DNA from 3 places in the Orrella daihaiensis genome. Region 2 is predicted to be linked to each of the others. Evidence: predicted binding sites of a transcription regulator. Region 2 holds the regulator's gene; each other region holds the start of a gene.
The links. Region 2 encodes LexA, which represses DNA repair genes until DNA is damaged. Its sites were predicted from a motif close to ACTGTATNNNNATACAGT; they were not measured.
Positions count from the first base shown of each region.

Region 1: the regulator LexA is predicted to act here: its motif matches at 5,936-5,953, upstream of imuA (translesion DNA synthesis-associated protein ImuA).
Region 3: the regulator LexA is predicted to act here: its motif matches at 2,248-2,265, upstream of recA (recombinase RecA).

Region 1 covers NZ_CP063982.1:1,632,665-1,642,437, forward strand. Annotated here, with positions in the region: gene DHf2319_RS07475 (NRDE family protein) at 1-153, shown strand, start outside; gene pdeM (ligase-associated DNA damage response endonuclease PdeM) at 120-794, opposite strand; gene DHf2319_RS07485 (ligase-associated DNA damage response DEXH box helicase) at 787-3,231, opposite strand; gene DHf2319_RS07490 (ATP-dependent DNA ligase) at 3,228-4,865, opposite strand; gene DHf2319_RS07495 (ligase-associated DNA damage response exonuclease) at 4,884-5,885, opposite strand; gene imuA (translesion DNA synthesis-associated protein ImuA) at 6,066-6,776, shown strand; gene DHf2319_RS07505 (DNA polymerase Y subunit UmuC family protein) at 6,745-8,028, shown strand; gene DHf2319_RS07510 (error-prone DNA polymerase) at 8,028-9,773, shown strand, end outside.
Region 2 covers NZ_CP063982.1:1,504,301-1,514,073, reverse strand. Annotated here, with positions in the region: gene DHf2319_RS06895 (IscS subfamily cysteine desulfurase) at 1-300, opposite strand, end outside; gene DHf2319_RS06890 (Fe-S cluster assembly transcription factor) at 356-892, opposite strand; gene DHf2319_RS06885 (low molecular weight protein-tyrosine-phosphatase) at 1,206-1,694, opposite strand; gene uvrB (excinuclease ABC subunit UvrB) at 1,979-4,000, opposite strand; gene DHf2319_RS06875 (amino acid aminotransferase) at 4,122-5,327, shown strand; gene lexA (transcriptional repressor LexA) at 5,426-6,085, shown strand; gene DHf2319_RS06865 (RNA-binding S4 domain-containing protein) at 6,126-6,524, opposite strand; gene lon (endopeptidase La) at 6,545-9,010, opposite strand; gene clpX (ATP-dependent Clp protease ATP-binding subunit ClpX) at 9,108-9,773, opposite strand, start outside.
Region 3 covers NZ_CP063982.1:2,054,473-2,064,245, reverse strand. Annotated here, with positions in the region: gene DHf2319_RS09550 (sensor histidine kinase) at 1-1,380, opposite strand, end outside; gene DHf2319_RS09545 (response regulator) at 1,414-2,118, opposite strand; gene recA (recombinase RecA) at 2,363-3,448, shown strand; gene recX (recombination regulator RecX) at 3,435-3,923, shown strand; gene DHf2319_RS09530 (DUF2889 domain-containing protein) at 4,109-4,684, shown strand; gene sucC (ADP-forming succinate--CoA ligase subunit beta) at 4,788-5,948, shown strand; gene sucD (succinate--CoA ligase subunit alpha) at 5,992-6,873, shown strand; gene DHf2319_RS09515 (TerC family protein) at 7,162-7,890, shown strand; gene hemC (hydroxymethylbilane synthase) at 8,214-9,158, shown strand; gene DHf2319_RS09505 (uroporphyrinogen-III synthase) at 9,168-9,773, shown strand, end outside.

The DNA.
Region 1 (9,773 bases), 130 kb from region 2:
GTCGTGTTGCGGCATATTTCGGGGGCTTGCTGGGTACAGGAAGACACATACGACCCACTAGGACAGCGGACACACCGTCTACGCTGGCACCTCATGCCGGGTGGCCGGTGGCAAGCGACTCAACTTGACCTAGGTAATTTCATCACAACCTGATCAGCAATCACATACAGTGATTCATTGGGTGATGGATTGTATGCATGTCCACCGGTAAAAGCCCCATAAGCAGGCAATATTAAGTGTTTCTCGCCCACCACAAAACATGCCAGTCTTAATCGCTCACGCGCCCTGCCCTGTAGCACAACCACGGGATGAATATGCCCTGACATCACAAAGCCTGAGTCAGTAGCGCAAGCCCCCATTTCATGACGGCAGACGACCGAGGCAAATATAAAAGGCTCGTCCACGACGTCAATGTCAAGTGCAGCAGGCGGATCACCAGCTCGGTCATCGTGATTGCCACGAATCAGGGTTATTTGCATGGCCAGATGGTCTGTGCGCCAGCGTGCGATCGCTTCAAGCGTTGAGCTTGATTTATGCACCAGCGGACCATGCAAGAGATCCCCGAGAACGACCAAATGCTTGACCTTGCAGTTGTCGATATCGTTTGATAACTGCTGCAATGTCTGTGTCGTAGTGCCCTGAGGTACTGGCTGCCCGAGGCGCCGGTAGCTAGCTGCTTTGCCCAAGTGCACATCAGCAACAAAAAGCGTCCGATGATCATGACTGAAAGCCGCGCCTGAGGGTAGTAGTGACAGAAACAGCTCGCCAAACTTAATGTCAGTTTGCTCAGGCATCAACGGCTTTCTCCAGGTCTCTAACCAAACGTGCGACACGATCAGACAGTTGTTCAGAGCTAAGTCTCTCACGCAATCGATCAACAATTAGCGGAAATGCAAATGGCGCTGGTCTGGCAAGCACCTTGATATTTAATGGCATGGCTTGAATTTGATTCAATGTTTGAGCAAGACGATTATGTTCAAGTTCGTGGCTTAAGACCTCATCGTAAGCTTGTCGAAGCAGTTGATTTTCAGGATCATGCTGACGAAACACCTCAAAAAACAACCCAGAGGATGCCTGAATTTGTTTCGCGGTTTTTTTGGCGCCTGGATATCCCTGAAACACCAGGCCCGCCACCCGCGCAATCTCCCGAAAACGGCGTTGCGAGAGCTCGCTCGCATTTAGGCTCGCCAAAATGTCGGCAGTTAACGTTTGCTTGTCAAACAGTTGCCTGTCCATGACCTCGTTGATATCAAGCGGCTGGACACAGAGCAACTCAAAACCGTAATCATTGACTGCCATGGTAAATGTTCGCGGGGTTCGTTGTGACAACCGCCAGGCCAAGAGCGTGGCCAACCCCAGGTGCACGTGACGCCCGGCAAACGGATAAAAAAATAAATGGCTACCTTCGCGTGATTGCCACTGCTCAACTAGTAAATAATTTTTACTCGGTAGCGCCGACCAGCGCTCTTGGATAGCCAGCAATGGCTTGATCGCCAACCATGCAGGCTCGCAATCGTTGTGCGCGCCGTCCAGACGCGCAAGCATAGAATCGGCCAGCTCGGATGACAACGGCATATTACCGCCAAGCCAGCGCGGCACAACAGCGCGCTTATCGCTTGCCCGTTTGACGTAAGCAGTCATTTCTCGTACTCGGACAAGCTCGACCAAACGACCAGCAAAATAGAAGGTATCACCTACTTTCAACCGGGCAATAAAGCTCTCTTCGACTTGTCCCAACCGTGAGCCACCACCGCCCTTGCGCCAGAAACGAACTTGCATCATGGCGTCACTAACGATCGTGCCGATACTCATTCGATGGCGTCTACCCAATTGGCGATCAGCCACACGCCAGATACCCTGGGTATCGGGCTGAACCCGTCGATAATCAGGATAAGCCGCTAGCGCTTTACCACCGCCCGCCACAAAATCAAGCGCCCATTGCCATGCCGACGCGTCAAGGTTTCGATATGCATAGGCTTTGCGTACTTCGGTATAGAGTGCATGCGGTGTAAAGCCGCCACCCAAGGCAATCGTCACCAAGTGCTGCACCAGCACATCCATCGGTGCTGTCAGACTGTGTCGTGCTTCAATCGCTTTTTGTGCGACCGCATCCTGTGCAGCAACTGCCTCAAGAATTTCCAGACTATGGGTGGGCACCAAGCCCAATTTGGCAATCCTGCCAGGCGCATGCCCGGCGCGGCCGGCACGTTGCATTAAACGCGCCACACCTTTGGCTGAGCCAATTTGCAAGACTTGCTCAACCGGCAAAAAATCCACCCCCAGATCCAGACTAGAGGTGCAAACCACAGCGCGTAAGCTACCCGTCTTCAGCCCAGCCTCTACCCATTGCCTGACCGCTGGATCGAGCGAGCCGTGATGCAACCCCAACACACCCGCTAAGTTGACATCGTGTTCAAGCAAGGCCTGATACCATCGTTCAGCCTGTGCCCGGGTGTTGACAAACACCAGTGTGCTGCTTGCTTGCCAGAGCCGCTTGGCTACATCATCGATTAAAGACAGTCCCATGTGACCAGCCCAGGCAAACCGCTCGACTTTGGGCGGCAGCACCACATCGATGGCAATCTGTTTAGGCGTTTCATCTGAGATCAACAAGCCCGTCTGATCTGATGCCCAGGTCAATGTCTTTAAAGCCTCATCAAGATTACCCAGCGTTGCAGACATCCCCCAGCACACCAGGTTGGGCTGCCAGTGTGCAAGGCGCGCCATGGCCAGCTGCACTTGCACTCCGCGTTTGTTGGCGAGCAGTTCATGCCATTCATCAACGATGACCACTTGAACACTGCGCAAGCGAACCTGGGCATCGGTGTTTGCAAGCAACAGGCTCAAGCTCTCTGGCGTGGTGACCAGCACTTCAGGCAAGTTCTTACCTTGGCGAGCTCGAACGGCGGCGCTGGTGTCAGCTGTGCGCATTTCCACCCGCCAGTCTGGCATCAATTCCTTGGCCGTTGCTGCCAACGTTGCAGTGGTATCAGCGGCCAGGGCTCTCATGGGTGTGACCCAAAGAATTTTTAAACTGCCTGCCTTTAGCTCATCTCGTCGCTCACACGCCAACAAGCCACCGAGCCAAGTGGCAAGCGTTTTACCGCTTCCGGTACTGGCATGCAACAAACCCCATCGGCCCTCTTGCATCGCTCGCCAGACCCTGGCCTGGAACGCAAACGGCTGCCAGCCTTGTCGCTCAAACCAGCGATGAATAGCTGATTCGATCATAGTAAAGCCTTTAATTGATCAAGCGTGTCAGCTTCTTGCACAGGCTTGTCTGTGCGCCAACGAAGCATCCTCGGAAACCGCAATGCCACGCCACTCTTGTGACGAGTGCTAGGCATAATTCCCTCAAATCCGATTTCAAATACAAGCCTTGGCTCAACGCGGCGAACTGGCCCAAACGATTCGAGCGTAGATTTTTTAATGATCGCGTCAACCTGACGAAACTCCTCATCAGTCAGTCCGGAATAGGCTTTTGCCACGGGCACCAAGATCGCTGGTGCATGAGCGTGCGGTCGATGCCAAACTGCAAAGGTGTAATCGGTATAAAGATTGGCGCGCCGTCCATGGCCTTTCTGCGCGTATATCAAAACCGCATCAATAGACAATGGCTCGAGTTTGTATTTAAACCAAAGACCCGAGGCGCGTGTACGACCAATCCCATAGTGTGAGTCGCGCGCCTTGATCATCAGCCCTTCGGTACGACAATCGCGAGCCGATTGCTGTAACGCTACTGCCTCATCCCAATGATCGACATCTAGGCGTGCAGACAAGCGAAGCTGCGTACTGAGATTTGGCAGCAATTGCTCTTGAAGTTGTGCGCGTCGGCTGGCAAGCGATTGATGACGGCAATCTTGACCATGCACTTCCAGCAGATCGTATGCCATAAAAATTACCGGATGATCCGCGAGCACCCTGGCAGTGACTTGCTTGCGCCCGAGACGCTTTTGTAGTTGAGCAAACGGCGCTGGCACAGCTGAATCTTTCTGCCAGACAAGCACCTCACCATCAAGCACAATGCCGTCAGGCAGCAACTGCGCCGCTTCGATTAATTCCGGGAATTGTTCACTAATAAGCTCTTCGCCGCGTGACCAAAGCCAAATTTGACCGGCACGCTTGACCAGTTGCCCACGAATACCATCATATTTGTATTCGATTTGCCAATCATCCACGTCCCCGAGTTCAGCTTGTAAGCCGGCTGCGTTTGCCTGAATTGACTGCGCCAAAAAAAATGGATAAGGCTGCCCTGGCGAGACGATTGCATCTGCGCTGGTATTGGTCAGAGCCGCAAAGGCATCTGCATCAGGCTGGGATTGGGCGGCTAGATACCCTACGAGTCTTTGCGCCATCAGGGTGACTGGCAAACCGGTCGCTTGCGCTAATGCACGGGTGACCAGCAGGCGAGACACCCCCACCCTGAAGCCGCCGGTTAACAGCTTCAGGCAAACAAACCGAGTATCACTATCCCAGCCATCAAGCGCATCTGCAAGCGCACTCACACGATCCTCTGGCTTAACGTTTCGTAACGGCAACAGCACATTCACTACCCAGTCATGCAGGCTTTCATGGCGTGTGCATTGAATCGGCGGCAAGATGAGCGTAATCGTTTCCGCAAGATCCCCTACACTTTGATAGCTAGCCTCAAACAACCACTCGGGCATCTGGGTTTGGGTTTGCGCGTAATGTCGCAAATCCTGGGTAGGAATCAGCCTTTTTAATTTACCACCCGCCAGAAAGTAGACTGCCCAGGCTGCGTCAGCGGGTTTAGCCGCAGAAAAATACGCCGCCATGAGATCTGTCTTGGATCGACTTGAGGTCGTACGGTCTAGCGCCTGATAGAGCTCAGCAAACTGTCTCATCAATCGAGAACCTCAAGGTTATTCGTCATGCGCATCACCCTCATGGCCATAGTCGGTTTCGAACGCCTGGGCATCGAGTCCTTGCTCTTGCAACCAACGAATCAAAACCGCTGTGTTGCCGTGAGTGACGATCACACGGCTAGCACCTGTGGCATCAATAGCACGCAGCAGGCTTGGCCAGTCCGCATGGTCTGACATGACAAACCCGCGATCGACGCCTCTGCGTCGACGCGCACCGCGTACACGCATCCAGCCACTGGCCATGGCGTCTGAGGTCTGGCCAAACCGACGCATCCAGCTGCTGCCCGCAGCTGCAGGCGGTGCCAGGACTAGTGCCCGCTGACGGTCAGCGGCTTGAACATCGCTAGCAGTCTGTGTTGCAGGCAGGTTTACGCCAGCGGCGCGGTAGACATCATTTAGGGCGTTTAAAGAGCCATGCGTGATAATTGGACCAATCGAGGTGTCGATACTTGCCAGCACACGTTGACCCTTACCTAATGAATAAGCATAGAGAACACTGGCGCGATTGTTGCTGGCGTTGTCAGCCCACCAGGCGTTAATTTGCTGACTCACAGTGGCAGGAGATGGCCAACGATAGACTGGTAAGCCAAATGTCGATTCGGTAATAAAGGTGTCACAGGCCACTGGTTCAAATGGATCACAGGTTGGGTCAGCATCTAGCTTGTAGTCACCAGACACTACCCAGACCGCATCGCGCCATTGCAGGCGAACCTGAACCGATCCAAGCACATGGCCAGCCGGATGCAGGCTTATCTGTACGCCATTGTGCTCAATGGTCTCACCATAGGCCAAAGTCTGTAGATTGATCTCACCGAGGCGTGTGCGTATTACCTGTTCACCAGCGGCACTCGCTAGGTAATGTCGATGTCCAATCCGTGCATGGTCGGCATGCGCGTGCGTGATGATTGCCCGGTCGACCGCACGCCATGGATCGATATAGAAATCGCCTGGCGGACAGTAAAGCCCTTGTGGGCGCCTGATGACTAAATCCTCGCGCATGTACTGAGACCGTGTAATTGGCAGAAGTTAATTGGTTGACTTATATTTTTACTGTATATTTATACAGTAAATAAGTTCGAAAATGGGTGTCTGTCGTTACCCGTGAGTCGTTGTTATCTGTCAGTCCTTGCATATCAGTCATCACGTGACTGATTTGAATTGAGTGTGTTGGTATTACCCATGGATCGTGATCCTTTTAATGAGTCTTCAAACAATATCGTGGCACACAGCGTGCTACCGGCAGGTGTCTGGCGCGCCAGCGAACAAGCCATCGCTGCAGTGCGCACCTGCAGCAGCACTCATTCTGAGCTTGACACCTGGCTGCCAGGTGGTGGCTGGCCGCGAGGCAGCTTGATCGAAATTCTGACCGATGCCCCGGGTTCTGGTGAAATTGCCCTCATCGCTCCAAGCTTGGCTGCCTTACCAACGCAACGCCCTATCGTACTGCTCAAGCCGCCCGCTGTCCCTAATGTTCTAGCTTGGCAGCAGTGGCAAATTTCAAGCCATCGGCTGTGGTGGCTGCACCCTAAAACCTTGCCTGATGCTTGGTGGAGCGCTGAAACCGTGCTGCGAGGACATGGTTTTGCAGCACTGATGGCCTGGCTGGATCCGATTGACGAGAAGGCATTACGGCGCCTGCATGCCTGTGTCCAAGAAACGGATACCTTGATGTTTTTGTTTCGCCCTAAAAGGGCGGCGCAACAATTCTCACCAAGTCCGTTGCGTCTGATGCTCACACCCAGCACGGCAAGGACCATGAGCATTGAAATTATCAAATGCAAAGGCAGCAAACCTGGCGTACCGATTGTGCTGACGTTCAAGCCAGATGAAAAAACAGCTGCTGGAGTTGGTAATGTGGATGGCCATCGCACCGTCTGCCTGGTCCCCTAAATGGCAAGCGCCCCTGATTGGGATTGCCGCGGCCATGACGCCGACCATGGTCTGGCACCACCAAGCCTTATTGCTTGATGTTCAAGCCAGCTTGCAGTGGCTCGGTGGCGTGCGCGGCCTAAAGCGGCGAACGCAGACTGAATTACGGATGTTAAGCATCAGCGCTCGCATCGCCATTGCAACCACTGCGCCAGGGGCCTGGCTGTTGGCCATGGATTTACAAGCACAAACACATGATGGCCTAGCTTGGCGTTATGCCTTAACGCCCAAACGTCTGGCGCAGCGTCTTGATTCGCTGAACATCGATTGGTTACCCGCGGCTAACCGTCATGCGGCTTGGCTGCACCGCGTGGGTTGCCACACACTCGGACAGCTACGTGCGCTAGACCGAGCAGAGCTGATAGCACGCACCGATCTTGCGTTGGTGAAGTCTCTTGATCAAGCTTATGGGCAGGCTATTTTTACGTATGCGCCGTTGAAACTGCCGCTTAAGTTCGACGATCATTTGCAGCTACCATACCTTATCGAAGATACCCCGGCGCTAGGGGTCTTCATCAAACGTTTGTTACAGGAGCTCTGTAACTGGCTAGGCACACATCACTTGGCATTATCGCGGCTCGAGTGTCGCCTGTATCACCGTGATCGTCGGCGTGCCTGGCAACCCACCATACTGATGCTAGCGATCAGTAATCCAACTGATTCACTTGCAGTTTTATGGCGTTGGTTACAGATACGCCTTGAACAAACCCGTTTACCTGCGCCGGTATCGGATATAGGCCTTCAGACCCGGGAGCTTGCGCCTAAAAGTCAACACAACGAGTCGTTGTTTCCCCATGATTTATGGGATAACGAGTCCGCATCTGAGACATTGGATCTTTTGCGAGCCCGACTGGGCCAGACTCGTGTGCAACAAGCTTTGGTATCGGCTGATTACCGTGCGGAGCTTGCCAGTGCCTGGCAAGGCCAGCCAACACGGCAATCCATACCGACTGTATTGAACTGGGGGGCACATTGTCCGGCTTGGCTAGTCTTAGAGCCCAAGCCCCTGACAGTGCGACAAGAGCAACCCTGTTTGCAGGGGCCACTCAAACTGTTGCAAGGTCCTTATCGCATTGAAACGGGTTGGTGGGACAACCGTTTGGCATTACGCGATTATTTTGTAGCAACAGACCATTCATGTAGAAGGTACTGGATATTTCGTGAACGTGATCAGCTGACTGCACGCTGGTTTTTACATGGGCTATTCGGGTGATGACAACATTGCCAGATTATGCCGAGCTTTGTTGTCAAAGCGAGTTGTCATTCTTGCAAGGTGCCAGCGCACCTGAGGCACTGGTGCAGCAAGCCGCCGCACAGGGTTATCAAGCACTGGCCATCACTGACGAATGTTCAGTGGCAGGTGTAGTGCGCGCATGGCGTGAAGCACACAACCACAATCTGAAGATCATCATTGGCAGCCTGTTTCGGGTAAGGCACCCTAAAGAACCAAGCTGGGCGGTTGTGATCCTTGCCAAATCACGTCAAGGCTATGGGTCGCTTTGCCAAGCCATCACCACAGCATGTGCACGATCCTCGAAGGGTAATTACTTATTTATTCCTGAGGATTTGGCCAATCTGCAAGACTGCATGGCCATTTTGTTGCCACCACCAGCGAGTCTGCTCAACGCGCTAGAGGCGGGCGTGAGCGCATTGAACACACACTTTAAAGGCAGCTGGTGGCTTGGCGACACCGCATTGCTGCACGCCAATGAGGCGGCTGTACGCCAACATGTCCATGAGCTAGCCATCAAACATCGGGTAAGGCGTGTGGCCGTTGGCCAGGTTCATATGGCTAAGCGCTCGGATAAGCCGCTGCAGGATGTAATGATCGCGATTCGCAAGCAAACGCCAGTGCATGCATGTGGCTGGGATTTGGCTCCAAACGCCGAACAACACCTGCGTAGCCGCTTGAGGTTGACTCAACTCTACGACGCCCAGAGCTTGAACGAAACTCTGATTGTTGCTCGCGAGTGTGAGTTTGACTTAGGGAGTCTGCGCTATGAATACCCTACCGAAATCGTGCCCACTGGATATACAGAACAAATCTACTTGCGTGAACAAACCTGGATAGGCGCACAAGCGCGCTACCCTGACGGGATTCCTGCCACAGTCACAAAACAACTCCATCATGAGCTTGATTTAATTGGGGAGCTTGGCTACGCGGCTTACTTTCTGACAGTCTATGACATGGTGAGGTTTGCCCGCAGCCGTGGAATTTTGTGTCAGGGGCGAGGCTCGGCCGCCAACTCCGCCGTTTGTTACTGCCTGGGCATTACCGAGGTTGACCCACAGCATGGCAATACTTTGTTTGAACGATTTATCAGCCGTGAGCGCAATGAACCCCCCGATATTGATGTTGACTTCGAACATCAACGTCGCGAAGAGGTGATTCAATATCTTTATCAGCGCTATGGCCATGATCGGGCTGCATTGACCGCTGTACAGATCACTTATCGGCCACGCAGTGCTTTGCGTGACGTTGGCAAGGCCTTAGGCATTGACAGTCACATCATTGATCGAGTCGCCAAGTCACAAGCGTGGTGGGATGGCACACCGAACTGGTCTGACAGCATGATTACAAACGCCCCTGGCCTTGATCAACACAAGATTGAACAGTGGATTTATTTGGCACGAGCTTTGATTGGCAAGCCACGCCACCGCTCACAGCACCCGGGAGGGTTTGTGCTCTCACGCGGGCCCTTAAGCCAGCTTGTACCCATTGAGCCAGCCACCATGATCAATCGTTATGTGGTGCAGTGGGACAAAGATGACCTCGATGCATTGGGTTTACTAAAGGTCGATGTGCTGGCACTCGGCATGCTCACGGTGATCCGTCGAGCCTTGAGTTTGACGGCCAAGCGTCGCAAACAAATGGTATTTCAAATCCAGGACATTCCAAGGCATGACACCGCGACTTTCGAGATGATTAGCCGGGCCGACACGGTTGGAGTGTTTCAG
Region 2 (9,773 bases):
CTTGACCGTAATGACATGCTTGCCTCGCTCAGCGTAAAAGTGGGCTGCCCCTTTGATCGCCAGATTGTTCGACTCAGTCGCACCTGACGTCCAAACGATTTCGCGAGGATCGGCGTTAACTAGCGCAGCCACATCAGCACGTGCCTGCTCCACAGCCTCCTCAGCCTCCCAACCAAATGAATGACTACGCGATGCCGGATTGCCATAGTGCTCGTAGAGCCAAGGCACCATCTTGTCAACCACGCGCGGATCCACCGGGGTGGTAGCCGAGTAGTCAAGATAAACCGGATGAGCCGTCATGAGAAAACTCCTGATTTGAAGAACTGAATCTTAATTCGCCAACCTGCATACTGGCTTACATCGTCACCGTGTCGTTGAGCTGACGACCAAAGGGATCTGCATTTGCCACAGTCGAGCTCGGCACCTTGATCGCACTTTCAGTACGTCCCTGCCCCGAGTCTTGCAACTGGCGCATACGCTGCTGGTCAACTAGATCCTGTAACGAAACAGAATCCAGGAAGTCCACCATGGTACGGTTCAAGGCAGCCCAAAGCTCATGCGTCATACAGACGCCTGGCCGGCCATCGGTGCCGGTCGAACAGTCAGTCTTACCGCCACAGTTGGTAGCGTCCATCGGTTCATCGACAGCAAAAATGATGTCTGCAACCGTGATGTTGCGGGCCAAACGCGCCAAGGTGTAGCCGCCGCCCGGCCCACGGATGCTGTCGACTAGCTCGTGACGACGCAGCTTTCCAAACAACTGCTCGAGATACGACAGAGAAATGTTTTGGCGCTGACTAATTGCGGACAGCGTAACGGGCCCGCTATGCTGGCGCAAAGCCAAATCGATCATGGCGGTAACTGCAAAGCGTCCTTTCGTAGTGAGTCGCATATCCAGGTCCTTTTTGAGATTGGTTGTTTACTCACGCTCGCATCTTGGCTGAAGACAACAGCGTGCACTAACTACAAACTGGAACTAACCTGACTAAACGACTCAAGTATAAACTAAATCCGACTAATTTACTTGGTCAATCCATACGATTTGTAGGGGATTGACCTAAAGCTTTGATATAAAAGAATAAACCGCGTCGAGCGCGGTTTATTTTGGTGCTAATTTTTTGCAAATCACTTAAACTGCGGGAAGATATTCCTGACGGCAAGCTTGTTCTTAGCTGTCTCCAGCCTTTCACAAACCTACGCCAATCTTACGCCGCTTGGTATTGCGTAGCCCGTTTGCGAACAATCTCAAGCACGCCCTGACACGCATCCTCAATGTAATCCAACACCTTGGAAAACGACTCAGCACCACCGTAGTAAGGATCAGGTACAGTCGCCTCTTCGTACTCGTTCGCAAAGCGCATCAAGAGCATTAACTTGTGATGATGAATCTTGGGGCACTGCTGCTGTAATGCAGACAGATTTTCCCAATCCATCGCCAGAATCAAGTCATACTCCAGAAAATCTTCTGGACGCACCTGCCGAGCCGCGCGCGGCTCAATCTGGTAGCCACGCTTTGCAGCAGCAGCCATAGCGCGGGCGTCGGGACCCTCGCCGAGATGATATCCATGGGTACCGGCCGAATCTACCCCGACCACATCTGCCAGACCCGCCTCACTGATCATATGGCGAAACACACCCTCAGCACTCGGCGAGCGGCAGATGTTTCCCATGCATACGAATAGAACTTTTGTCATAGTGGTCGAGATTTTGAGGGAAAACCCTCAATTTGTCCAGAACAATTTTTCAGGAGTTGCAAAGAACTAACAACGTTAAATTTAAATTTAAATGTTTATTTTTCAATTAGATAAAAGACATATATAAAGTTAATTGGAGATAAATTCGGGCTCGCATATCCGCAATTCCTGCGAGATTTCTGTTGCGCCGCACATCTTGAACCACGCAGCCAGAAAGGCGATTAGCTTTCAGATAGCTGACAAATAATCAAAAAACCGCGCAAGCAGATAAAACCTGATGGGGATCAAGACTGCAGCACTTGCGCCTTGAGCTGGTTCAGTGCATCCCGTGCTGCAGCGGCTTGTTCGAACTCGAGGTTACGCGCATGGTCAAGCATCTTCTTTTCCAGCGATTTAATGGCCTTGGCGACGGACTTTTCATCATCGATGCGAATGCCCTCTGGCAGCCCCAAATCAGCCTCCTGCGCTTGTGGCGCCTGTAACACGCCGTCTATCAGCTCTTTGACTGCCTTAACCACGCCTTTCGCTTGGATGCCGTGCTCTTGGTTGAACGCCAGCTGTCGCTGCCTACGTCGTTCGGTTTCGTGCATCGCCCGGCGCATGGAGTCCGTCACTGAATCAGCGTACAAAATCGCATGCCCGTTCAAGTTGCGAGCAGCCCTGCCTATGGTTTGAATCAAACTGCGTTCCGATCGCAAGAACCCCTCTTTATCAGCATCCAGTATGGCCACTAGAGAGACTTCGGGAATATCTAGCCCCTCACGTAACAAATTGATACCCACCAGAACATCGAAGGTGCCTAAACGCAAGTCACGGATTATTTCCACACGCTCAACTGTGTCGATGTCTGAATGAAGATATCTAACCTTAAGACCTTGCTCGCTCAAGAAATCAGTCAGATCCTCGGCCATGCGCTTGGTCAGTGTGGTGACCAACACGCGCTGGCCAAGGGCAATTCGTGCTCTGGCCTGCTCTAGCAGATTGTCAACCTGGGTTTTTGCTGGCAGCACCTCCACTACTGGATCAACCAGACCAGTTGGCCGCACCACCTGCTCCACCACTTGATCCGAGTGATCATTCTCATAATTTGCAGGCGTTGCAGAAACAAACACTGTCTGACGCATACGCTCTTCGAACTCTTCCATGCGCAGCGGACGATTATCTAGTGCAGATGGCAAACGAAAACCATATTGAACCAAGGTTTCTTTGCGCGCTCGGTCACCTCGGTACATGCCACCTAACTGCCCAATCGTGACGTGGCTCTCATCAATGAACATCAACGCATCGGCTGGTAAGTAGTCAATCAGCGTTGGCGGCGGATCCCCTGGCTTGGCACCAGACAAATGCCGGGAATAGTTTTCGATGCCCTTACAAAAACCAAGCTCAGCAAGCATCTCCAAATCGAAGCGTGTGCGTTGCTCAATGCGCTGCGCTTCGAGTAACTGACCATTGTCTACAAACTGCTTGACGCGAGTGCGCAATTCCTCCTTGATCGTCTCGATGGCTCGCAACACAGTGTCGCGTGGCGTGACGTAATGAGACCCGGGATAGACGGTAAAGCGCGGCACCGTCTGTCGTACCTTACCCGTCAGCGGATCAAACAGGGACAAGGACTCGATCTCGTCGTCGAACATAGATATCCGAACCGCAAGATCAGCACTTTCAGCAGGATAAACATCAATGACATCACCGCGCGCCCGAAAAATTCCTCGGGTGAATTCGGCATCATTGCGCGTGTACTGCATCGCCACCAAACGCGCCAGTACCTCTCGTCGAGAGATGCGATCACCCGCGCGCAGGATCAGCACCATGGCATGATAATCGGCTGGATTTCCGATACCGTAAATGCACGATACGGTACCTACGATGACTGTGTCACGCCGTTCAAGCAAACTCTTGGTTGCTGAAAGACGCATCTGCTCGATGTGCTCATTTATTGAAGAATCTTTTTCGATAAAGAGGTCACGTGCAGGGACATAGGCTTCAGGTTGGTAATAGTCATAGTAAGAGACAAAATACTCAACTGCATTGCGCGGGAAAAACTCTCGCATCTCGGCATACAACTGAGCGGCCAGTGTTTTGTTAGGTGCCAGGACTAACGCCGGTCTACCTGCTCTGGCAATTACGTTGGCCATCGTAAAAGTCTTGCCGGATCCGGTCACCCCTAACAGAGTCTGGTACATCAAACCGTCGGTCACACCCTCAACCAGTTTTTCAATGGCTTGAGGCTGATCACCAGCTGGTGGATATGGCTGGTACAAAGAAAATGGACTGTCTGGAAACTCTACGAATCGACCTTGCGACATGCTAGACTTTCACCCTAGGGAAATCCCTGAATCGTGAGACAACCGATCATTATGGCGCCAATGGGAGATTACGTCTACCAAGCCCGCCGAATGACCATGACATGACACTGCACAGACCAACATGAGCACACTATTCGAAGCTGTCGAGCTAGCACCCCGCGACCCAATTCTTGGGCTTAACGAGCAATACAACGCTGATGAACGCACCGGAAAAGTCAACCTAGGTGTTGGCGTTTATTACGATGATCAAGGTCGAGTGCCTTTGCTAAAGTGCGTTCATCAGGCCGAAGTAGATCGAGTGCAAGCAGCTGGCGCCCACAGCTACCTGCCCATCGAAGGCCTGGCCTCGCTAAACAAGGCAGCACGTGAGCTCCTATTGGGTAAAGACTCGGAGGCAAACACCTCAGGGCGTGCTTTCACAGTCCAGGCCTTGGGTGGAACCGGCGCGCTTAAGATTGGGGCCGATTACCTTAAACAGCTACTGCCGAACGCAAAAGTTGCCATTAGTGCACCAAGCTGGGAAAACCACCGCGCATTGTTCGAACGGGCCGGCTTTGATGTCGTTGAATACGCATACTACGATCCACAATCTCATGGACTAAACCTTGACGGCATGCTGGCATCGCTTAAAGCGCTGCCTGACAGCAGCATCGTGGTTTTACATGCGTGCTGCCATAACCCAACCGGCGTTGATCCAACGCCCGCACAATGGCAACAAATTGCCGATACGATCAAGGAAAAAAATCACATCTCGTTTCTTGACATTGCCTACCAAGGATTCGGTGATGGTTTGGTTGAAGACGCTGCCGCTGTAAGAATGTTTGTTCAGATGGGGCTGACTTGCCTGATTAGCACATCATTCTCGAAATCCTTCTCGCTGTATGGTGAGCGAATTGGAGCACTGACGGTGGTAACTAGCAGCGCCGATGAAGCCAAACGAGTGCTTAGCCAGGTTAAGCGGGTTATCCGCACCAACTATTCAAATCCACCGACGTTCGGTGGTGCTGTGGTCGCCGAAGTGCTCAATAGCGAAAAGCTGTTCGCCTTGTGGGACGCGGAACTCGCGCAAATGCGCAGCCGAATAAAAGAGATGCGCGATCAGTTGGTATCCAAGCTACAGGCGGCTGGCGTGGCACAAAATTTTGATTTCGTACTGACTCAAAAAGGTATGTTCTCCTACTCAGGTCTGACAGCCTCGCAAGTGGACCGACTGCGGGAGGAACACGGTATATACGCTGTTTCAAGTGGACGAATCTGCGTGGCGGCGCTTAACAGTCAAAACATTGACGGCGTAGTCGATGCGATTGCCTCTGTGCTGAAAAAGTGACGGATACTTCTGCTGTCTGCCAGCAAGTTCATCAAAAACTTGCATAAAATGCTGGTTTGAGCCACAATGCTGTACATCCATACAGCTAAGGGTTGCTCATGGCCAGCAAACTTACCGCCAGACAGTCAGAAATTCTGGGATTGATCGAGCAAGCAATTGCCAACACCGGCTTCCCTCCGACACGGGCCGAGATTGCCCAAACTCTGGGTTTCAAGTCGGCAAATGCCGCTGAAGATCACCTTCGCGCACTCGAAAAAAAAGGCTACATCAGTCTGGCACCGGGTGCTTCACGAGGCATTCGTCTAATTCAGAGCGCTCACGATTCGTCATCGTCTGTGGTCGCCGATCTTGCTCGCGGGGTAGTCAACGCACTTAGTCTGCCTGTGGTTGGACGCGTCGCAGCTGGCGCCCCTATTTTGGCGGCTGAGAACGTGGCCAGAGAGGTAGCCATTGATCCTGGTATGTTCGACAAACAACCAGACTACATGCTTGAAGTGCGCGGTATGAGTATGCGTGATATTGGCATTATGGATGGCGATCTGCTCGCCGTTAAGAAAGCCGCCGATGCACGCACTGGTCAAATCGTGGTGGCGCGCATTGATGACGAGGTCACAGTCAAGCGGTTAGTGCGTGAACGAGACCGGGTAGTTCTAGAACCAGAAAACCCTGACTTCGAGCCTATTGTGGTGACTGACGACACTAGTTTCGCCATTGAGGGGATTGCGGTAGGCCTGATCCGCACCACCACCCTTCAATAGGCATCTTTGCTGTAGACGTCTGCCGCGCAAGGCCGAGCGCCTAATCATCGCGAGCGAATCTCTCGATCGCGCGTCGATTTCGTTTAGTAGGACGGCCTGCCAGTTCCCGGGCGGGCTCAGCATACAACCGGCGCCTCTCACTGGCCTCCTGCCGTGCAGCCTTACTTTCGATTGTCTCGTCGTACAGCAGTTGAGCTAATGGTGCTGAACGTCTGACGTCACTTAGAAAGCGTACAAAGACTTCAATACGTTCCTGACCGCGTAAAACCCTGACTTTTTCACCTGTCTTAAGTAGGCGAGCTGGCTTGACTCGATCACCATTGACATGCACACGCCCCATCTCAATAGCCTCGCTGGCAAGCGATCGAGATTTAAAAAATCTGGCCGCCCAAAGCCACTTATCGAGCCGAACGCTTTGGACTGAAGCTTGCAACCCAATGCCTCCACACCTACCCGAATTCAGTGCTTGATCACGGGATCAACATCACCAGAATCGGCTGACTTGCCAACTACCTCAGGCAATGGCTCATCAGCTAGTGGCTCGGGCCGTTTTTCCAAAGCCACCTCCAGTACTTTGTCAATCCACTTCACAGGAATAATTTCAAGGAAGTTCTTGACGTTATCCGGTATTTCGGCCAAATCTTTAACGTTTTCCTCAGGGATCAAGACCGTCTTAATGCCACCTCGGCGAGCCGCAAGCAGCTTCTCTTTCAAACCACCGATCGCAAGCACTTCGCCGCGCAATGTGATTTCGCCAGTCATGGCCACATCAGCTCGCACCGGAATTTGAGTCAACGCTGACACGATCGCCGTTGTGATGGCAATACCCGCTGAAGGACCGTCTTTGGGCGTAGCACCCTCTGGCACGTGAACGTGCATATCGCGCTTTTCAAACAAAGCGTCGGCAATTCCTAGACGGCGTGCACGGGCGCGCACGACGGTGCGAGCAGCCTCGACTGACTCCTTCATCACATCGCCAAGTGAGCCGGTACGTAATACAGCGCCTTTGCCAGGCATATCGGCCACTTCAATCGTGAGCAGGTCTCCGCCCACCTCTGTCCAGGCAAGGCCCGTGACCTGACCAACCTGATTGTCTTTTTCTGCCATGCCAAACATGAAACGGCGAACGCCGAGATAATCGTTCAGATTCTCGCTCGTCACCACGACCTGCCCCGTGACGGCAGATGCTTTGGAGGCTTTGCGAGCCGCAGCACGCGAGGTACCAGCCGGAACATTGGCCACGAGTTGCTTGACAACCTTGCGGCAGATCTTGCTGATTTCTCGCTCCAAGGAACGCACACCGGCTTCGCGGGTGTAATAACGAATTACATCGCGTATCGCCGATTCCTCCACCTTGATCTCATTATCGAGCAGGCCATTGTTTTTCATGAGCTTGGGCAACAGATGGTCCATTGCAATATGGATCTTTTCATCTTCGGTGTATCCCGACAGACGAATGACTTCCATACGATCAAGCAAGGCGGGCGGAATGTTCAGCGTGTTGCTCGTCGCTACAAACATAACATCCGACAAATCAAAATCAACTTCGACGTAATGATCCTGGAAGGTGTGGTTTTGCTCGGGATCAAGCACTTCCAACAGAGCCGATGCGGGATCACCACGGAAATCCATGCCAAGCTTGTCAATCTCATCAAGCAGGAACAATGGATTACGCACGCCCACCTTGGACATATTCTGCAAAATCTTGCCAGGCATAGATCCTATGTAGGTCCGCCGATGTCCACGAATCTCGGCCTCGTCACGCACACCGCCTAGTGCCATACGAACAAACTTACGGTTGGTGGCTTTGGCGATTGACTGCCCAAGCGAGGTCTTGCCCACGCCGGGTGGCCCAACAAGACAAAGAATCGGCGCTTTCACCTTATCAACCCGCTGTTGCACAGCGAGATACTCAACAATGCGCTCCTTGACCTTCTCTAGGCCATAGTGATCGTCGTCAAGCACGGACTCCGCATGCGGAACCGAGTAGTTGACCGTGCTTTTTTTACGCCACGGCAAACCAATCACGGTGTCTATGTAATTACGCACAACGGTCGCCTCAGCTGACATCGGCGACATCAACTTGAGTTTCTTGAGCTCATTGTCGACTTTCTTGCGAGCCTCCTTGGGAAGTCGGGCTGCTTCGATGCGCTTTTCTAGCTCCTCGATGTCTGCGCCTTCCTCACCTTCGCCAAGTTCCTTTTGAATGGCTTTGACTTGCTCATTCAAATAGTAGTCGCGCTGGCTTTTTTCCATCTGCTTTTTGACGCGCCCGCGAATGCGTTTTTCAACTTGCAGAATATCGATTTCAGTCTCAAGCTGAGCCAAGAGCTTCTCTAGCCGCTCTACGGTGCCAAGCACTTCTAGCAACTCTTGCTTTTGCTCTAGCTTTAGCGGCAGATGCGCGGCAATCGTGTCGGCTAGGCGACCTGCATCCTCAATACCCGCGAGCGAAGTCAGGATCTCCGGTGGAATCTTTTTGTTTAGCTTGACGTATGCCTCGAACTGGCCAACAATCGCGCGCCTGAGCGCTTCGATCTCGGCGCCCGCGGCATTATCCGGCGTAATGGGCACCACGTCGGCCGAGAAATGTGTGTCAGCATCTTCGACTGCAACAACACGGGCACGCTGCGTGCCTTCGACCAGCACCTTAACCGTGCCATCGGGTAACTTGAGCATCTGTAATATCGACGCCAGACAACCAATTTCATACATATCTTCAGGTGTAGGGTCGTCTTTGCTAGCAGACTTCTGAGCAGCCAACATGATGTTTTTGCTGCCTTCCATGGCTAGCTCAAGCGCCTTGATCGAACGTGGACGCCCGACAAACAACGGAATAACCATGTGCGGGAACACCACGACATCGCGCAGTGGTAACAACGGCAAAGCTTGCCGCTCAGCTGGGAGTAACTCTTGACCTGACATAAAGAAGTGTCCTGTATAAGCCCGGTCGTGACCTGATAGTCACGATCGTGTCACTAATCATGACATTGATATTGGGACAATAGCGTAAAAATCAAGTTCAGGCAGCAGCATCCCGCACTTTACGGGGACTTGATTTACCAGAAGATCTAGGTTCACTGTCTTCATAAACCAACAGTGGTTCGCCATTGCCCTCGATGGCCGACTCATCAAGCACTACCTGCTTGATGTTGTTGTGCGATGGCAAATCAAACATGACATCTAGTAACGCCGCCTCGAGGATGGAGCGCAACCCCCGTGCCCCTGTCTTGCGCTGAATCGCTTTACGGGCAATGGCGTGCAGAGCTTGCGGTCTGATGTCAAGTTCCGCGCCTTCCATTTCAAACAGCTTTTGAAACTGGCGAACCAGCGAATTGGCAGGCTCTGTAAGCACGCGTACCAAGGTTTCTTCACCAAGCTCTTCAAGCGTGGCCACAACTGGCAAACGCCCGACGAGCTCAGGAATCAATCCAAACTTGACTAAATCCTCGGGCTCGACCGACTGGAAGGCGTCTCCGGCTGATTTTTCGCTTTTAGCGGCGACCGAAGCACCAAATCCAATACCAGACCGTTCGGTACGGTTCAGGATCACCTTCTCAAGACCATCGAACGCGCCACCCACGATAAAAAGAATATTCGTGGTATCGACATGGACAAAGTCTTGATTGGGGTGCTTGCGCCCGCCTTGGGGCGGCACCGAAGCTACCGTACCCTCAATCAGCTTGAG
Region 3 (9,773 bases), 550 kb from region 2:
GTCAAATATTCGCGTGCGCTCATCGGCCGATATGCCAGGCCCATTGTCTTCGACGCATAATTTAACTTCGGTATCTGAAAGCTTGACGCTCACAGTGACATGTCCGGAGTACGGGGCGTAACGTAAAGCATTGTCAATCAAGTTGTTAAGGGCCTCTGACAACAGCAAGGATTGACCCCGTATCATGGCCGGTTCCTGTGTGTCTTCAAAGCCTAGATCTATGCCGCGAGCCAGTGCTTGGTCTACCCATTCTTCAGTTACATGACGCGCCAGCTTGTTTAGGTCTAGGGGCACCAGTTGTACTCGATCAGGGTTTTCAGCGGTGGCCATCAACAGCAACTGGTTGATCAGACGCGTGGCCCGTGCGGTACCCGCAACTATCTTGTGCAAGTTTTCTCGGGTTTCGGCATCCGGAGCCGACTTTAAAGCTAACTCTGCTTGAAGCCGTAAACCAGAGAGAGGGGTTTTAAGCTGATGCGCGGCATCAGCAACAAACCTGCGTTGCGCCTCGATATTCCCGGATAGTCTGCTCAGAAGGTCATTCATGGCGGTTACCAGGGGGGTGATTTCGGCAGGGGTGGAGTGTTCTTCAATGGCCGACAAGTCATCTGGGCGGCGTGCACGTAGCCGGCGTTGCAGGGCGTTAATGGGTGCCACCCCACGTGACAAGCCGAACCAAATTAAAAGTACTGCCACCGGCAATACCAGAAACTGTGGAATGATCACGCCTTTAATGATCGCATTGGCTAACTCAACGCGTGGCTCGCGGCCTTCGGCTACCACCAGCAATACCAGGTCGTCTGTGGGGAAGCGCTGGTTGTAAGCCCACTGATAGGCAAGACGGACATCAAATCCATTGATCGTCTGGTCCATGTAGTCCACTCGGCCAGGGCGAATGTCTTCATAGTTGAGCTTCGGTGTTGGCAGTGCGGCATCGCCGCCGATAACAGGTCCATCGACCTGACCGTCACCGGTGTAAAGAACAACTTGAGCCTTCCAGAATACGCCTTCACTGTCATGGGTACGCAGCGCGACTTTGGTCAACGGATTCAGCGGCAAGATGGGTTGGCCAACCCCCCCGTTTGGCCACTCAATTTGTTCGGACAGCACCGCCAGTGCACTTCGCAGGCCCCGGTCATAGGGCGTGTTGGCAATATCCTGGGCGACGACATAAGTAATGGCCACACTCATAGGCCACAATAAAAACAAAGGTGCGAGCATCCAGTCCAGGATCTCACCCAGAAGGCTTCGGCGATACAGTGTATTGGCGTCACCCCGCGAAAAGCTTGCTTCTACATCCGGGTTGGTGACATTCAGGGAAGCATTTTGGGTCAGTGGTGCTGCCCCTGTGGCTAGGTTGCCTGCAGTGCTTGGTGGCATACGTGCCTACATATCCAAACTTGATATTCGGTCTTAGTTGGTACCATTACCCATACCGTTATTCACTTCGTTGGGGTCACGCTGCAAACAGTAGCCTAAGCCTCTGACCGTGGCAATACGAACGCCACTGGGTTCGAGCTTTTTGCGCAGCCGATGAATGTATACCTCAATGGCATTGGAGCTCACCTCTTCCCCCCATTGGCACAAGTGGTCAACGATTTGGCTTTTATTTACCATCCGCCCAGCTCTCGTAAGCAGTATTTCCAGCAGACTGACCTCTCGTGCAGACAGCTCAAGCGGTTTGTCATCGACCGTGGCTACGCGGCCGGTCTGATCAAAGACAAGGCGCCCGTGCTTTAGCAAAGTGCTGCCACCGCCAGCACCGCGACGCGTCAATGCCCGCACACGAGCTTCGAGTTCCGACAATGCAAAGGGCTTGGCCATATAGTCATCGGCCCCGTAATCAAGCCCCTTCACGCGCTGATCGACCGAGTCAGCCGCAGTTAGAATCAGCACTGGCAAGCGTGAATTTTGAGCGCGAAGGTTTTGCAGTACTTCAAGTCCAGACATGCGAGGTAAGCCGAGGTCAAGAATCAGCAGGTCAAACTCTTGTGAACGCAAAACGGTGTCAGCAGCCATGCCATCGCTGACGTTATCCACGGCATAGCCGCTTTGGCGCAAGGATTGGGTTAGGGCGTCAGCCAAAAGGCTGTCATCTTCGGCGATCAGTATTCTCATGTTGTCGTATTTTTACGGATCAGACGAGGCAATTCTGTCACAGCTGTTGCAAATTGCATACAGGATATTCCCCAGATTTCGGCGCTTTATATTGGTTCTGATGCGGTTTCCTAACGATGTGATTGTCATACTGTTTATTTATCCAGTATTATCGGGTGTGATAATGCTCGGCATAGCTGCCTGGCTAACCAACAAGAACCGTCAGACAGTAATCTGAAGCAACTTTTTTACAGCAAGGAACAACATGGACGACAAAGTAAGCAAGCAAGCCGCTTCTGAAAAAGCCAAGGCCTTGGCGGCTGCGCTCTCGCAGATCGAGAAGCAGTTTGGCAAAGGTTCGGTGATGCGCTATGGCGACAACGAGGTCGAGCATGACATTCGGGTCGTGTCCACGGGATCCTTGGGACTGGACATTGCATTGGGTGTTGGCGGGTTGCCCCGGGGTCGAGTCGTAGAAATCTACGGCCCTGAGTCATCGGGTAAGACGACTCTGACCTTGCAGGTGATTGCGGAAATGCAAAAAATTGGTGGCACCTGCGCCTTTATTGACGCTGAACATGCTTTGGATGTTCAGTATGCCTCGCATTTGGGCGTTAACCTGACCGACCTTTTAATCTCGCAACCTGATACCGGTGAGCAGGCGCTCGAAATTGCCGATGCCTTGGTGCGTTCAGGCTCGGTTGACTTGATCGTCATCGACTCGGTTGCTGCGTTGGTCCCCAAAGCTGAAATTGAGGGCGAAATGGGTGATTCCTTGCCTGGTTTACAGGCACGGTTAATGAGTCAGGCGCTGCGCAAGCTTACCGCGACCATCAAACGTACCAATTGCATGGTGATCTTTATCAACCAGATTCGAATGAAAATCGGTGTCATGTTTGGTAACCCCGAGACCACCACGGGTGGCAATGCACTAAAGTTTTACTCTTCTGTGCGTCTCGATATTCGTCGTATTGGCGCTATCAAAAAAGGCGACGAGGTAGTGGGTAATGAGACCCGGGTAAAAGTTGTAAAAAATAAAGTTGCCCCGCCTTTTAAACAAGCCGAGTTCGACATCATGTATGGGGCCGGTATTTCACGCGAAGGCGAGATCATTGATCTAGGCGTCGCAGCCAACATTGTTGATAAATCAGGCTCTTGGTTCAGTTACAACGGTAATCGAATTGGTCAGGGCAAGGATAACGTTCGAGAGTATCTGAGAGAGCACCCCGAGATGGCCATCGAGATTGAGAACCGGGTGCGCGAGCATTTTGGGGTGAAGCCGCGCGAGGGTGCTGTATTGCAAGGCCAAGATAAGACGGCCGACAAAGCAACCCCGGATGCGTCAGAGTAATAAACCTGAAGAGTTTGAGCCCTTGCCTCGTGCAGGGCTCAAAGCAAAAGCGGTTCGCTGGCTGTCGGTGCGCGAGCATACCCGAACTGAACTTGCACGAAAGCTTGCCTCTTACACGGAGGACGCTGCAGACATTGAGGCGGTGCTTGATGACCTTGAGCGCGAGGGTTGGCAGTCTGATACCCGTTTTGTGGAGTCGTTTCAGCGCTTGAAGTCAAGCAAGCAGGGTAGTGCATTAATAGCTCAGGGCCTTCGCCAAAAAGGTGTAGATCCTGAGTTAATCAACCAAGCGATGGGACAACTTAAACTCACTGAACTTGACAGAGCCCGTACAGTCTGGCGCAAGAAGTTCGGCAAAGTTGGTCTTTCCCCCGACCCAAAAGAAAAAGCTCGGCAAGCCAGATTTTTGGCCAGTCGGGGGTTTGATGCCGGCGTGATCTGGCGTGTTCTCGATACAGAAGACCTAGAGGGTTAGGGTTAAGGCTGCACAGCAGAATTAACAGCAGGCAACGCACTCGCTCTAGCGGCACATTTCAGTATGTGAACTGATGTGGTTTATTCGCCCCTTATGGTTTCCATCTATAGTTACGTCAGATCGGTGTCAGCGGGCAGTCGCGCTTACGCGCTATACTCCATGGCTTAGTCTTACCAGTTAATGCCATGCCCTTATCTCCACCTGATTGCTCAAGAAAGCCGTTGCACAATCGGATAATTCACGCGCACTCTTACGAGCGTGATGATGGGCTTTGGGACATTGAGGCCGAACTGATTGACAGCAAGTCATATGACTACACCAAACGTTCTGGTGAAGTTCAGCACGCAGGTCAACCGTTTCACCACATGCACATACGCATCACGATCGATAGCGACCTCGTTATCAGGCAGGCACAGGCGGCTTATGACGCTGCGCCCTATAGTGAGGCTTGTTCCTGTATCGCGCCCGATTATGGCGACATGGTTGGCATGAGCCTGTTGAAAAACTTCCGTCAGCAGATGAGGGAGCGATTTGGACGTATTGCCGGTTGTACCCATTTAAATGAACTTGCTGGCTTGCTACCAACAGTGGCGATGCAGACTATGGCAGCCAAGCGTCGTAAAGCTCAAGAAGCTATCAGTGGCACACCTAAAAAACCATTCCAGCTTGAAGGCTGTCACGCGTTACGTTTGGACGGCCCCGTCGTACAAGAGTTTTACCCTCAGTGGTATGAGAAACACCGCGAGGCAGCGTCGAATTAGAGATATGCAGGGTTTGCTCATGCAGTTTAGGCAGGGCGAGCGACTGTAAAGATTTTTAATGTAGTTCTTGATTCATTGACCAACTGACAGACACAGGTTTCACATGAAAATTCACGAATATCAAGGCAAGGAACTGTTGCGAAAATTTGGCGTGACCGTGCCGCATGGCATCCCGGCATTTAGCGTTGACGAGGCAGTCACTGCCGCAGAAAAACTCGGTGGTCCGGTTTGGGTGGTCAAAGCTCAGATCCATGCCGGTGGTCGGGGTAAAGGCGGGGGCGTGAAGCTAGCCAGGTCAATTGAAGAAGTGCGACAGTTGGCTAGTGAAATCCTTGGCATGCAGCTTGTTACTCACCAGACAGGACCTGACGGGCAAAAAGTAAAGCGGTTGCTAATCGAAGAAGGTGCTGACATTCAAAAGGAATACTACGTCGGTATCGTCACCGATCGTGCATCGCAACGTGTCTGTGTAATGGCATCGAGCGAAGGTGGTATGGATGTCGAAGAAGTTGCTGCCAAGACGCCAGAGAAGATCCTCAAAGTATTTGTTGACCCTGCCAAGGGCTTCACTCAAGAAGAGGCTGAAGAGCTCGCTTTGGGCATTGGCGTGCCACAGACCTCGGTTCCCAAGGCTGCTGCTGAGTTCCAGAAGCTGTATCAAGCGTACTGGGATACCGACGCGTCACTGGCAGAGATTAATCCACTTATCTTGACTGGTTCGGGCGACATTATCGCGCTTGACGCGAAGTTTAATTTTGATAGCAACGCCTTGTTCCGTCACCCGGAGATTGTCGAGTTCCGTGATCTTGACGAAGAAGATCCTGCTGAGATCGAAGCCAGTAAATATGATCTGGCCTACATTCAGCTCGATGGCAATATCGGTTGCCTGGTCAATGGTGCCGGACTGGCGATGGCAACTATGGATACCATCAAGTTGTTCGGTGGCGAGCCGGCCAACTTCCTTGACGTGGGTGGTGGTGCAACAGCCGAGAAGGTCACCGAAGCTTTCAAGATCATGTTGTCCAATAAGGACGTCAAAGCGATTTTGGTGAATATCTTCGGCGGTATTATGCGCTGCGATGTCATCGCCGAGGGCGTGATTGCCGCCTGCAAGGCTGTCAATCTGAATGTGCCGCTGGTGGTGCGTATGAAAGGCACCAATGAAGAGCTCGGCAAGCAGATGCTCGCTGATTCGGGCCTACCTATCATCAGCGCTGACACCATGGCTGAGGCCGCTACCAAAGTAGTTGCAGCCGTCAAATAAGCCAGCCACACGAACTTGCGAAAGGGTTACCAAAGGATTTCACATGTCGATTCTGATTAATAAAGACACTAAAGTCATTACACAAGGCATCACCGGCAAGACCGGTCAGTTTCATACCCGCATGTGCCGCGAGTACGCCAATGGTCAAGCAGCCTTCGTTGCGGGTGTGAACCCCAAGCGTGCTGGCGAAGACTTTGAGGGTATTCCAATTTATGCGAATGTTGCTGACGCCAAAAAGTCTACAGGCGCCACCGTGTCGGTGATCTATGTACCACCGGCCGGAGCGGCGGCGGCTATTTTGGAGGCTGTGGAGGCTGAACTTGATTTGGTGATATGCATTACCGAAGGCATCCCGGTGCGGGATATGCTTGAAGTTAAAAGCAAAATGGCACAGACCCATAGCAAAACACTTCTATTGGGTCCCAATTGCCCCGGATTGATCACGCCAGATGAAATCAAGATTGGGATTATGCCTGGCCATATCCACCGTAAAGGTCGCATTGGAATCGTGAGTCGCTCGGGTACTTTGACATACGAGGCCGTGGCGCAAGTCACCGAACTTGGTCTGGGTCAGTCCAGTGCAGTAGGTATTGGCGGTGACCCGATCAATGGGTTGAAGCACATTGACATCCTCAAGATGTTTAATGACGACCCTGACACAGACGCAGTCATCATGATTGGCGAAATCGGTGGGCCAGATGAGGTTAATGCCGCGCGTTGGGCTAAGGACAATATGACCAAGCCCGTCGTCGGTTTTATTGCCGGTGTGACGGCTCCAGCAGGCAAGCGCATGGGTCATGCCGGTGCCTTGATATCTGGTGGGGAAGACACTGCGGACGCCAAACTCGAAATCATGGAAGCCTGCGGAATTAAAACGACGCGCAATCCTTCTGAGATGGGGCAGTTACTCAAGTCAGTGCTGTAAGCTTGACAGTCTGGTTACCTGATCACATCGGGGCTTGGTTATGACGTCGTTCATCCTGCAGTAGACGTTCAGATCAGCTCTTTGAAACCGATCACTCGAGCCTGTGCAATTGCGTGCAGGCTCGTTTTTATTTGTCACTGCTTTGGCGGTGGGTGAGATATCCGACGTCGTATGCAGGTCGACTGAGATGTAGGTTTCGTGACCAGGGTTGCGCAGCAATCATCATGTGCGCACGGGTGTTGCTAGATGGTTTACGATGGTGGGGTTTAGTTACCATCCGGAACCGTCGTGGACCCGATAGACCTCCTGCAAAACATCAGTTTGATTGTGGTGATTCATATCATACTGATCGATTTGCTTTTGAGTGCAGATAATGCAGTGGTCATTGCATTGGCTTGTCGTCACCTTGATCCGGCGCGTCGGCAGCAAGGTATCGTCTGGGGCACATTAGGCGCCATCAGCTTACGGATGTTGCTCATTTTTGTGGCGCTCAGTCTTTTGACGGTGCCTGGATTGAGGGTTATTGGTGGCGTTTTGCTGTTTTGGATAGCCATACGCCTTCTACAAAAGCCAGAACCGGATCACACCCGATCTGTCACCGGAGTCGTCGCCAACGCCTCATTATTGGGGGCCGTCAAAACCATAGTGGTGGCTGATTTTGTGATGAGCCTAGACAATGTACTTGCGATTTCAGGTGCAGTTCATGCGGGTATGCAAGCGAGCTCTTCGCAAGCGCAATTTGCCATCGTCGTGATTGGCCTTTTGATCAGCGTGCCTATTATGATCTTGGCTAGCAGCCTGGTGCTCAAGCTACTGGAAAGTTTCCCGATACTGGTGCTTGCCGGCGTCGGACTTCTGGGTTGGATCGCCGGTGGCATGATTGTGACAGACAATCTTGTTCTGAATCAATTTGGAGAACTCTCATCCCTTGCTAAACTGCTAGCTCAGATCGTAGGTGCCATGGCAGCCATCATCATCGGTCGTTATTGGGCTGGTCGTAAAGCGCAATGCCAGTAACCCTTGTGAATTGGGTATGGCACTACAGGGTGTCGCTTTAACAACTGTTTTAACCAACTGCGTCTGGTGGCGGTTGTGGACAATAGAATAGGAACGTTTCAATCATGTCAGAAAAACCCTCCAAGCATGAACTCACCATTTTGCAGTGGCTTGCTGTGGCTGCTGTTGCCGGAATTGTGTTAACCGTTATTCTGAATTACCTACGCTAGTTTTCTAGCTTGGTCAGTTCTTGGTGTTGAGTGTGACAATCACGCTTGAAAGACAGCGGCAAGCACATGTAACCAGCCTCTTTTAAAAACGAGACATACTCGCTGAAATTACTTATGGCCTTATCTATCCCCGATCGTCTGGTGATCGCTACTCGCGCGAGCCGTCTTGCGCTGTGGCAGGCAGAGCATGTGCAAGCCTTGCTGCAGGCTCAGTATCCACAAACAGAAGTGAGTTTGTTAAAGCTAAGCACCCGGGGTGATGAGATCCTTGATCGCAGTTTGCAAAAGGTTGGCGGCAAGGGGCTATTTATCAAAGAGCTTGAGAACGCTTTGATCGATGGCCGTGCAGACCTCGCGGTACATTCACTCAAGGATGTGCCAGTTGATATGCCGCCATTGTTTGAGCTTGCCGCTATTTTGCCAAGAGCGGAGAGTCGAGATGCCTGGGTCTCGTCCAAATACGCTAACCTTCAAGAGTTACCCGTAGGAGCGATCATTGGCACCAGTAGTCTTAGGCGCGAGTGCCAGCTCAGGGCCCAACGGCCTGACATTGTGGTGAAACCCCTCAGAGGTAATCTGGACACCAGATTAAAGAAACTTGACGATGGCGAGTTCGACGCGATCATTCTTGCAGCAGTGGGATTGCAGCGTCTGGAACTATCGGATCGTATACGAACCATTATTCCGCTTGAACAATCTTTGCCTGCTGCAGGTCAGGGTGCACTAGGTATTGAAGTGCTGAAATCGCGGCCTGAAATGTCTAGGTTGATGCAGCCGTTGGCGTGCATGCGAAGCACCGCAATTGCGCAAGCGGAGAGGACCGTCTCCCGAGTCCTTGGTGGTTCTTGTTCTACCCCGTTGGCAGCGCACGCCCAACTGATTAACGATCAACTCACGGTTTATGCTTTGGTTGCGACGCCTGATGGTCAGACAATTCTAAGAGCCAATGCCAGAGGCCCGATCTCTGACGCTGACGCTCCAGAAGAGTTAGGGGCAAAAGTGGCGCAAGCATTGCTGGACCAAGGTGCTGACAAGCTGCTCGCTCAACTTGATCATTGATGACTGTTCATGGCTGCAGACCCAACAAAGCGCGCGGCTCCAGGCAACAAAAAAACGTCAACCATGAGTGCCAGCGGTGGGTCACGTGAATCTGCCGCACTCAATCAACACGTAAAACGCGTTGTGCTGACTCGGCCGACCGAAAGGCAAAAATCACTTGTAAAAAACTTGAGACAGCAGGGCTGTGAGGTGCTGGAATTGCCAGCGCTCACCATATCCCCCAGACATCCACAACACCTGCCTTCAAGTGCCACAAGTACACCGAACCACGTCTCACCGACTCGAGGTGCTGTCCAGGAAGATATCCAGAATTGGCGGCCAGAACAGTTTGATGCACTAATTTTTGTGAGTAGGAGCGCATGGCAAAACTATTGCCGCTTCTATCTCTCTGGTCAGTTCGAAGGCAATTCGAGTAAAAATCCATCCCCGGTGATTAATGCTGTAGAGACGCAGCAACCATCATGGATAAAACGCGTGGCATCATTGATCTCAGCGCGACAGCTGATTGTTGCTTGCGTCGGTGTCGCAACAGCAAAACAGATTGCCGATGATCTCAATTTACCGCTTAGTACGATTGTTTATCCATCAGAAGGTCTATCCGCTGACTCGGAAGGT